Regions from separate parts of the Bradyrhizobium sp. LB8.2 genome, predicted to be linked through region 2. Evidence: predicted binding sites of a transcription regulator. Region 2 holds the regulator's gene; the other holds the start of a gene.
What was found. The regulator PhoB, encoded in region 2, activates phosphate uptake and scavenging genes when phosphate is short. The targets are predictions, from matches to a motif close to TGTCATNNANCTGTCAT.
Positions count from the first base shown of each region.

Region 1: ABIB06_RS04895 (YdcH family protein) is a predicted target of PhoB. The motif match lies at 2,169-2,185, and genes of this name have one in related genera.

Region 1 covers NZ_JBEPQV010000003.1:89,744-93,716, forward strand. The annotation lists gene ABIB06_RS04885 (sensor domain-containing protein) at 1-491, opposite strand, end outside; gene ABIB06_RS04890 (NAD(P)/FAD-dependent oxidoreductase) at 694-1,809, shown strand; gene ABIB06_RS04895 (YdcH family protein) at 1,902-2,081, opposite strand; gene ABIB06_RS04900 (YdcH family protein) at 2,417-2,623, shown strand; gene ABIB06_RS04905 (hypothetical protein) at 2,742-2,960, shown strand; gene ABIB06_RS04910 (hypothetical protein) at 2,984-3,235, shown strand; gene ABIB06_RS04915 (GGDEF domain-containing protein) at 3,238-3,973, opposite strand, start outside.
Region 2 covers NZ_JBEPQV010000007.1:198,694-202,666, forward strand. The annotation lists gene pstB (phosphate ABC transporter ATP-binding protein PstB) at 1-511, shown strand, start outside; gene phoU (phosphate signaling complex protein PhoU) at 523-1,239, shown strand; gene phoB (phosphate regulon transcriptional regulator PhoB) at 1,255-1,965, shown strand; gene ABIB06_RS11795 (GcrA family cell cycle regulator) at 2,095-2,607, opposite strand; gene ABIB06_RS11800 (aspartate aminotransferase family protein) at 3,063-3,973, shown strand, end outside.

The DNA.
Region 1 (3,973 bases), on a different contig from region 2:
TTGGTGCTTGCCGCCTTTTCGTAGAACTCGTCGTCGGAGGCGACGCCGAGGACGCCACGCTTGCGCCGCAACGCGAGGATGTCGGGTCCCGTCATGCCCGACCAGAGCTCTGAGCGGCCGAGGCTGTAAATCTCGAGATAGCGGTCGTTGCAGAAGATGACGCGCCGCTGCGCATCCGTCATCACCACGCCCTGGTTGAGATTGTTCATGGCGGAGGAGATGAAGGCATTGCGCCGCAGCTGCAGACGCCTGGTCCGGCGCAGCGAGGAATGGATCCACAGCGCGATCGCGGCGAGGAACGAGCAGATGACGACACCCGCGATCAAGGCTTCCCAGATCACGTTGGGATTGAGCTCGCCGAGATAGCTCGGCGGGGCGAAGCTGTCGGAGAGGGCAAAGGCGCGCGCAGGCGCGACGGCTGCGGCCAGGCACACGACGGCCTGCACCGCAATCGGAAGCGTGCTGCCCACGTGCCAGTTCTTCTCAGCCATCAGCCACCCGCGATTTCAACGTCGGATTGTCTGGCCTCGCCGGTTTGGATCGGGTAAACGCCTGTACGTGCAACGGAAAAATGTGACGCCAAATACGGCAATTGCCCTGACATGATAAATGCCTCCTTAACGGAAAACGCCCCCGCGCCGTCCTCCCCAGGCCTGAGGCCTCCTTCGCTTCGAGCGGACGTCCTGCGCAGCCATGGATAGGGTCGACTGCGTCGTCATCGGAGCCGGCGTGGTCGGGCTCGCGGTGGCTAGAAAGCTGGCGCAAGCCGGGCGCGAGGTGATCGTGCTCGAGGAAGCCGAGGCCATCGGCACCATCACCTCCTCGCGCAACAGCGAGGTGATCCATGCCGGCATCTACTACCGCGCCGGGAGCTGGATGGCGCGCATGTGCGTCGACGGCAAGCACGCGCTCTACCGCTACTGCTCCGAGCGCGGCATCCCGCACAGAAATTGCGGCAAGCTGATCGTCGCGACCAATCCGAAAGAGACCGAGAAGCTGCAATCGATCAAGGCGCATGCCGAAGCCAATGGCGTGCTCGACATGCAGCTGCTCACGGGCGAGGCGGCATGCGCGCTGGAGCCGGCGCTTGCCTGCGACGCCGCGCTGCTGTCCCCGTCGACCGGCATCATCGACAGCCACGCCTACATGCTCTCGCTGCGCGGTGAAGCCGAGGACGCGGGTGCGGCCTTCGCGTTTCACACCCCGCTGATCCGCGCCAAGGCGACCGCCGGCGTCATCGAGATCGAAGCGGGCGGCGAAGCGCCGATGACGCTGCAATGCAGCCTCCTCGTCAACGCCGCGGGGCTCTCGGCGACCACGGTAGCGCGCAACATCGACGGCATGCCGCTGGACCGGATTCCGCGGGCCTATCTCGCCAAGGGAAACTACTTCAGCTGCAATGCGAGGGCGCCGTTCTCGCGCCTGATCTATCCGGTGCCCGAGCCCGGCGGGCTAGGGGTGCACCTGACGCTGGACATGGCAGGGCAGGCACGCTTCGGCCCTGACGTCGAATGGATCGAGACGATCGACTACGAGGTCGACCCGTCACGCGCCGAGCGCTTCTACCCGGCGATCCGCAAATACTGGCCGACGCTGCCTGACGACGCGCTCATGCCGAGCTATTCGGGCATCCGCCCGAAGATCGTGCCGCCGGCGGTGGCCACGCAGGATTTCTTGATGCAGGGCCCGCGCGATCACGGCGTCGAAGGCCTGGTCAATCTGTTCGGCATCGAGTCGCCCGGATTGACGTCATCGCTCGCGATCGCGGATCACGTCGCCGAACTCGCAGGGCTCGGTCTCGCGCAATGATTGCGCGGCGCGCGCCTTGCCGCAAGGATGAGCGCAAAGGCTCTCACCCCTGCGTGAAAGGGTACGATCAACTTTACGCTATTACGGGGTTACTAGTGGAGCGTGTCGCCGTGCCTGAGACGCTCGATCTGGTCCTTGACCATCAACTTCCGGCGCTTCAACTCAACAATTTGCAGGTCGTCTGTTGAAAGGTGCACGAGAGCTTCGTGCAGTTCGTTTTCGAGAACTTTGTGCTTCCGCTCCAATTCAACGAGATGTGCCTGAATTGTCATTCGAAACCTCCTCGGTAGTTTGAACCTTTAGGATTCGATCCGGACAAGGAAGTCTACATCACCGATTCGTTCTGTCGATGGGGTATCCGTCGTCGCACCGTCATTTTTGAAAATTCATATGTAACGAAGCGTGAGCAAGGGAACCACGCAGGAAAAATCCATGATATCAACGTGCTTGCGCAGCGCCGTCGCAAGCCGCAGAAATATGTTGCGGGAGATCGGCGAGCGATGGTCGCAGATCGCTTGCGATCACGCCGCGCAAGGACGATAATTTCCACAGGGCATCCACAGCCTTAATCTCTCTCACGCCTATCGGTTTTTCGGCCACCGCAAACATGACCAATGAAGACGAGCGCGAACTCGAATCCGAGCTCGCCCGGTTGCACCAGGAACACCGAGATCTCGATGCGGCGATCGATGCACTGCATCAATCGCCCGCCCCCGACCTGTTGCGGTTACAGCGGCTGAAGAAGCGCAAGCTGTTGTTGCGCGACCGTATCGCGTTCATCGAAGATCAGATCACGCCGGACATCATCGCCTGATCCACCGGGGATGGCTTTGCGGTAGCCCGCCGCACGAGAATCCGCTTGACTCCAAAAGAACAAAATAAGAACATTTGGGCACCGAGCGCCCCCAGGAAAATGCCCAAGGAAAACGCAGATGTCGGCAACCGCCCTTCTCGACAACAGCCATTATGAACAAGCCTGCGATCAGGCGATCGCCATGTGCGACGGCAATCTGCGCAGCACCATCAAGGCGCTGATCATGGCCAATGAATATCTGGAGGCCGAGCTCGAGGAATTGCGGGCGGCGATTTCCGCCGGCTGCATTCCGGAGTCCTCACGCAGCACGATGCGGAGCAAGAGCGGCGCCGCCTGAGCTGCCAGCTATCGGAGCCGACCATGTCCGATGTCACCTATTACGTTGCATTACCCTTCCTGACCGACGACGACGGATCGCCGGTCGCAGGTGCGGCCGAAGAATGTCAGACCTCGGCGGCCGCGTTACGGCGCGCCGAGATTATGTCGCACAGCGCGGGCCACATCGGCGCGGTCGCGTTCAGCCGCAGCGGCGATCCCATGACCGGCGAATTCGGTGACGCCAAACTGCTCCGCCGCTTCGGCAACGTACCGGAAGACCTCGGCACACTCTGAAATCAGCTGCTGACGAGCCTGATGCGCGGTTCATGCCGCCGGTGCGCCTTGCGCACATACATGGCGGCGTCGGCCTCCTCCAGGGCGCGCGCGGCGTCGGACTGCATCCCTAGCAGGGCGACGCCGGCAGAGGCGCCCGCGCTCACGTGCTGACCGTGAAACACAAAGGACAATTCGTCGATGGCCTCCTCGAAGGCCGCGGCCTTTGCCTTGGCGTCGGTCTCGCTGAGATTCCAGAGCAGCAGCGCGAACTCGTCGCCGCCGAGCCGGCCGACCACGTCCGAGGCGCGGATCTGCCGCGCCAGCGTTGTGGCAATCGCCTTCAGCACCTCGTCGCCGGCGGCATGGCCGAAGGAATCGTTGATCGGCTTCAACCGATCGACATCGAGCACGATCAGCGCGCCGCTGGCGCGGTAACGCTTCATGTAGGCGACGGCGCGCGCGAGCTCGCGCTCGAAGCCGCGCCGGTTCGGAATCTCGAGCAGGAAGTCGGTGTCGGCGGCGGCTTCGAGTTCCGCGACCCGCCGCAGCGCCCCCTTGAGCTTGCTCCGGAGGTTGCGGATGGCCGTCTTGATGGCCGTCTTGGCGCCGTCATCGGCCGACGCTTCGCGCCGCGACGGTTTGATCGAACGCCCGGCCGGGCGCTTGGCCGGGCTTTTGGAGGCAGCTTTGGAGCGGCTGGCGCTGGTCTTCAGGCCCTTTTTGGCCTTCGCAGCGCTCGCCGTTTTTGGTTTCTTC
Region 2 (3,973 bases):
GCTGCGCGCCCGCGTCGGCATGGTGTTCCAGAAGCCGACGCCGTTCCCGATGACGATCTACGAAAACATCGCGTTCGGCATCCGTCTCTACGAGAAGATATCAAAGTCCGAGATGGACGGCCGGGTCGAGAAGGCGCTGCGCGGCGGCGCGCTGTGGAACGAGGTCAAGGACAAGCTCAACGCCTCCGGCCTGTCGCTCTCCGGCGGCCAGCAGCAACGCCTCTGCATCGCCCGCACCGTCGCGGTGCGGCCCGAGGTGATCCTGTTCGACGAACCCTGCTCGGCGCTCGACCCGATCTCGACCGCCAAGGTCGAGGAGCTGATCCAGGAGCTTTCCGAGGACTACACGATCGCGATCGTCACCCACAACATGCAGCAGGCGGCGCGCGTCTCCGACAAGACCGCCTTCATGTATCTCGGCGAGCTGATCGAGTTCGACGACACCAACAAGATCTTCACGTCGCCGACCGACCGGCGCACGCAGGATTACATCACCGGCCGGTTCGGCTGAGGAGACGCGACATGGGTTCTGAACATACCGCAAAGGCCTTCGACACCGACCTCCAGGAACTCACCCGGCTGGTTGCCGAGATGGGCGGCATCGCCGAGCGCATGATCGTCGATTCCGTCGACGCGCTGATCCGCCGTGACGTTCCGCTCGGCCAGCGCGTCGTCACCATCGACACCGAACTCGACGCGCTGCAGAAGCGCATTGAGGAGCGCGCCGTGCTCACCATCGCCCGCCGTCAGCCGATGGCGGTCGATCTGCGCGAGATCGTCGGCGCCATGCGCGTCGCAACCGATCTCGAGCGCATCGGCGACCTCGCCAAGAACATGGGCAAGCGCGTCGCGGCGCTGGAGACGGATTTTCATCCGCTCAAGCTGTTCCGCGGCCTGGAGCACATGACAGACCTCGTGCAGCAGCAGGTCAAGTCGGTGCTGGACGCCTATGCCGCACATGATTTGCCGGCGGCGATGGCGGTGTGGAAGGGCGACGAGGAAGTCGACGCCATCTGCACTTCGCTGTTCCGCGAGCTCCTCACTTACATGATGGAGGATCCGCGCAACATCTCGTTCTGCATCCATTTGATGTTCTGCGCCAAGAACATCGAGCGGATCGGCGACCACGCCACCAACATCGCCGAGACCGTGTTCTACATGATCGAGGGCCAGGCGATCACCGACAAGCGGCCGAAGGGCGATATGACGACCTTCGCCAGCTCGATACCGAACACCTAGGGAGCAACGACCCAGATGGGCGCACGCATTATGGTGGTTGAGGACGAGGAAGCCCTGACCGAGCTTCTCCGCTACAACCTCGAAGGCGACGGCTATGACGTCGAGACGGTCATGCGCGGCGACGACGCCGACACCCGTCTCAAGGAGCACATTCCCGATTTGATCGTGCTCGACTGGATGCTACCGGGCCTGTCAGGCATCGAATTGTGCCGGCGGCTTCGCACCCGTCCCGAGACCAAGCAGCTCCCGATCATCATGCTCACCGCGCGCGGCGAGGAAAGCGAGCGGGTGCGGGGTCTTGCGACCGGCGCCGACGATTACATCGTCAAGCCGTTCTCGGTGCCGGAGCTCCTGGCGCGCGTGAAGGGCCTGCTGCGGCGCGCAAGCCCCGAGCGGCTCGCCGCCGTGCTCGCCTTTGGCGACATCGAGCTCGACCGCGACAAGCGCCGCGTGGCGCGCTCGGGCCGGCCGATCGATCTCGGCCCGACCGAATATCGCCTGCTGGAGTTCTTCCTGGAGCATCCGGGGCGGGTGTTCTCGCGCGAGCAACTGCTCGACAGCGTCTGGGGCCGCGACATCTACATCGACGAGCGTACCGTCGACGTGCATATCGGCCGCCTGCGCAAGCTGCTCAATCTGGGCCGCGAGCAGGACCCGATCCGCACCGTCCGCGGCGCCGGCTACGCGCTGGATGATCGTTTTGCCAAGGCGGAGCAGCAGGCGTAACTCGCTTCAAGCTCCGCCGTCGTTCCGGGTCGGCACGCGCTTTTGGCACGCTTGTCCGGGACGACATCACGTGGGCCGAGGCGTCATCGTGTGACGGCGCCGCCCTTGCAGTCAGCTAAATCCGCTAGCTCAGCGCGGGCCCGGCTTCACTGGTGCGCGGCGCCGATCCGACGCCGGCTGATATGCGACGCGCGAGTGCTGGGCGCAATAGGGCAGCCCGGAAAGCGCCTTGCCGCCGCAGAAGAAGAAATCCGGCGTCGAGGGATCGCCGACCGGCCAGTGGCAGGTCGCCTCGTTCAGCTCGAGCAGCGATAGCCGCTGGCTCATCGGCACCACGTTGTCGTAGGTGACCGGTTCGGCCTCCACTTCGACCTCGAAGGCCTGTGCCAGCGCGGTGTTGCCGCGCGAGATCGGACGGGTCACCCGCATCATATGCTGCGCGGGGCGCGCCTTGCGCGGCCGGGGCGCTGCCGATGAAGGGCTCTTGGCGCGACCCGACAGGCCGAGCCTGTGCACTTTGCCGATCACGGCATTGCGGGTCACATTACCGAGCTCAGCCGCGATCTGGCTGGCCGAAAGTCCGGCCTCCCAGAGCTTTTTAAGCTGCTCGACGCGATCATCGGACCAGGTCAAAACTGTCATTGCACCCTTTCCCTCGCTGCCGGCCTGCCATCCTGGCGCCTCGCAGCGAATGCCTAAGCCTTTAAAAACCCGTGCCGCCAGAATCCCTTAAGGCTCGCCGGGCGTGACTAGAACGCCCGAACGTTTACGCCGGTACATAAGGACTTAGAGATCAGAACCACTGCACGAGATGTCGTATCTGACAATCCAAACGCTACAATATGGCGTGACTCCCGCGCAAGAGTCCGCCGACTCGCTTCCACATGTTCCGTGGTGAAATCCGCGAAATCAGCACCGCAAGACTACGGATTCAGCGTTTCGCGAGGCTTTCCGGGGCGGCATTGACACCCGTCTTCCCAAGCATAAGATAGTGACACGTGCCGCCCCGAAAAGGCGGCACGTTTCGTTTTCCGGGCCGGTCAATGGTGCGTTGCGCAATGCACGCGTCACACCGTCCGCAACATCCAAGTGACATCATGACCAACAGCGCAGCGCCGCATTTGCTCCCCGTTTTCGCCAGAACCGACCTCGGTTTCGAGCGCGGCGAAGGCTGCTGGCTGATTGCGATCAATGGCGAGCGCTATCTCGATTTCTCCTCGGGTGTCGCGGTGAACGCGCTCGGCCATGCCCATCCCGCGCTGGTCAAAGCGTTGCAGGAGCAGGCCACGAAGCTCTGGCACATGTCGAACCTGTTCCAGAGCCCGGATGGCGAGAAGCTCGCCAACCGCCTCTGCCATGAGAGTTTTGCGGACTTCGTGTTCTTCTGCAATTCCGGCGCCGAGGCGCTGGAGGGCGTGATCAAGCTGGTCCGCCATCATCACTTCTCCCAAGGGCATCCGGAACGTTACCGCATCATCACCTTCGAAGGCGCGTTCCACGGCCGCACGCTGGCGACGCTGGCCGCGACGGGATCTGCAAAATATCTGGAAGGTTTTGGTCCGCCGATGGATGGCTTCGACCAAATCCCGCATGGCGATATCGAGGCCGTGAAGAAAGCGATCGGTCCGCAGACCGCCGGTATCCTGATCGAGCCGATCCAGGGCGAGGGCGGCGTGCGCTCGGCAACCCCGGCCTTCCTCAAGGCGCTGCGCCAGCTCTGCGACGACAAGGGCTTGCTGCTCGCGTTCGACGAGGTGCAGACCGGCATGGGCCGCACCGGCGATCTGTTCGCACACCGCCGTCTCGGCGTGACGCCCGATGTGATGTCGCTGGCGAAGGCGCTCGGCGGCGGCTTTCCGATCGGCGCGGTGCTGGCGACCGCGGATGCGGCGGCCGGCATGGGGCCCGGCTCGCACGGCTCGACCTTCGGCGGCAATCCGCTCGCGATTTCGGCTGCGAACGCCGTGCTCGACGTCATGCTCAAGCCCGGCTTCTTCGACCACGTGCA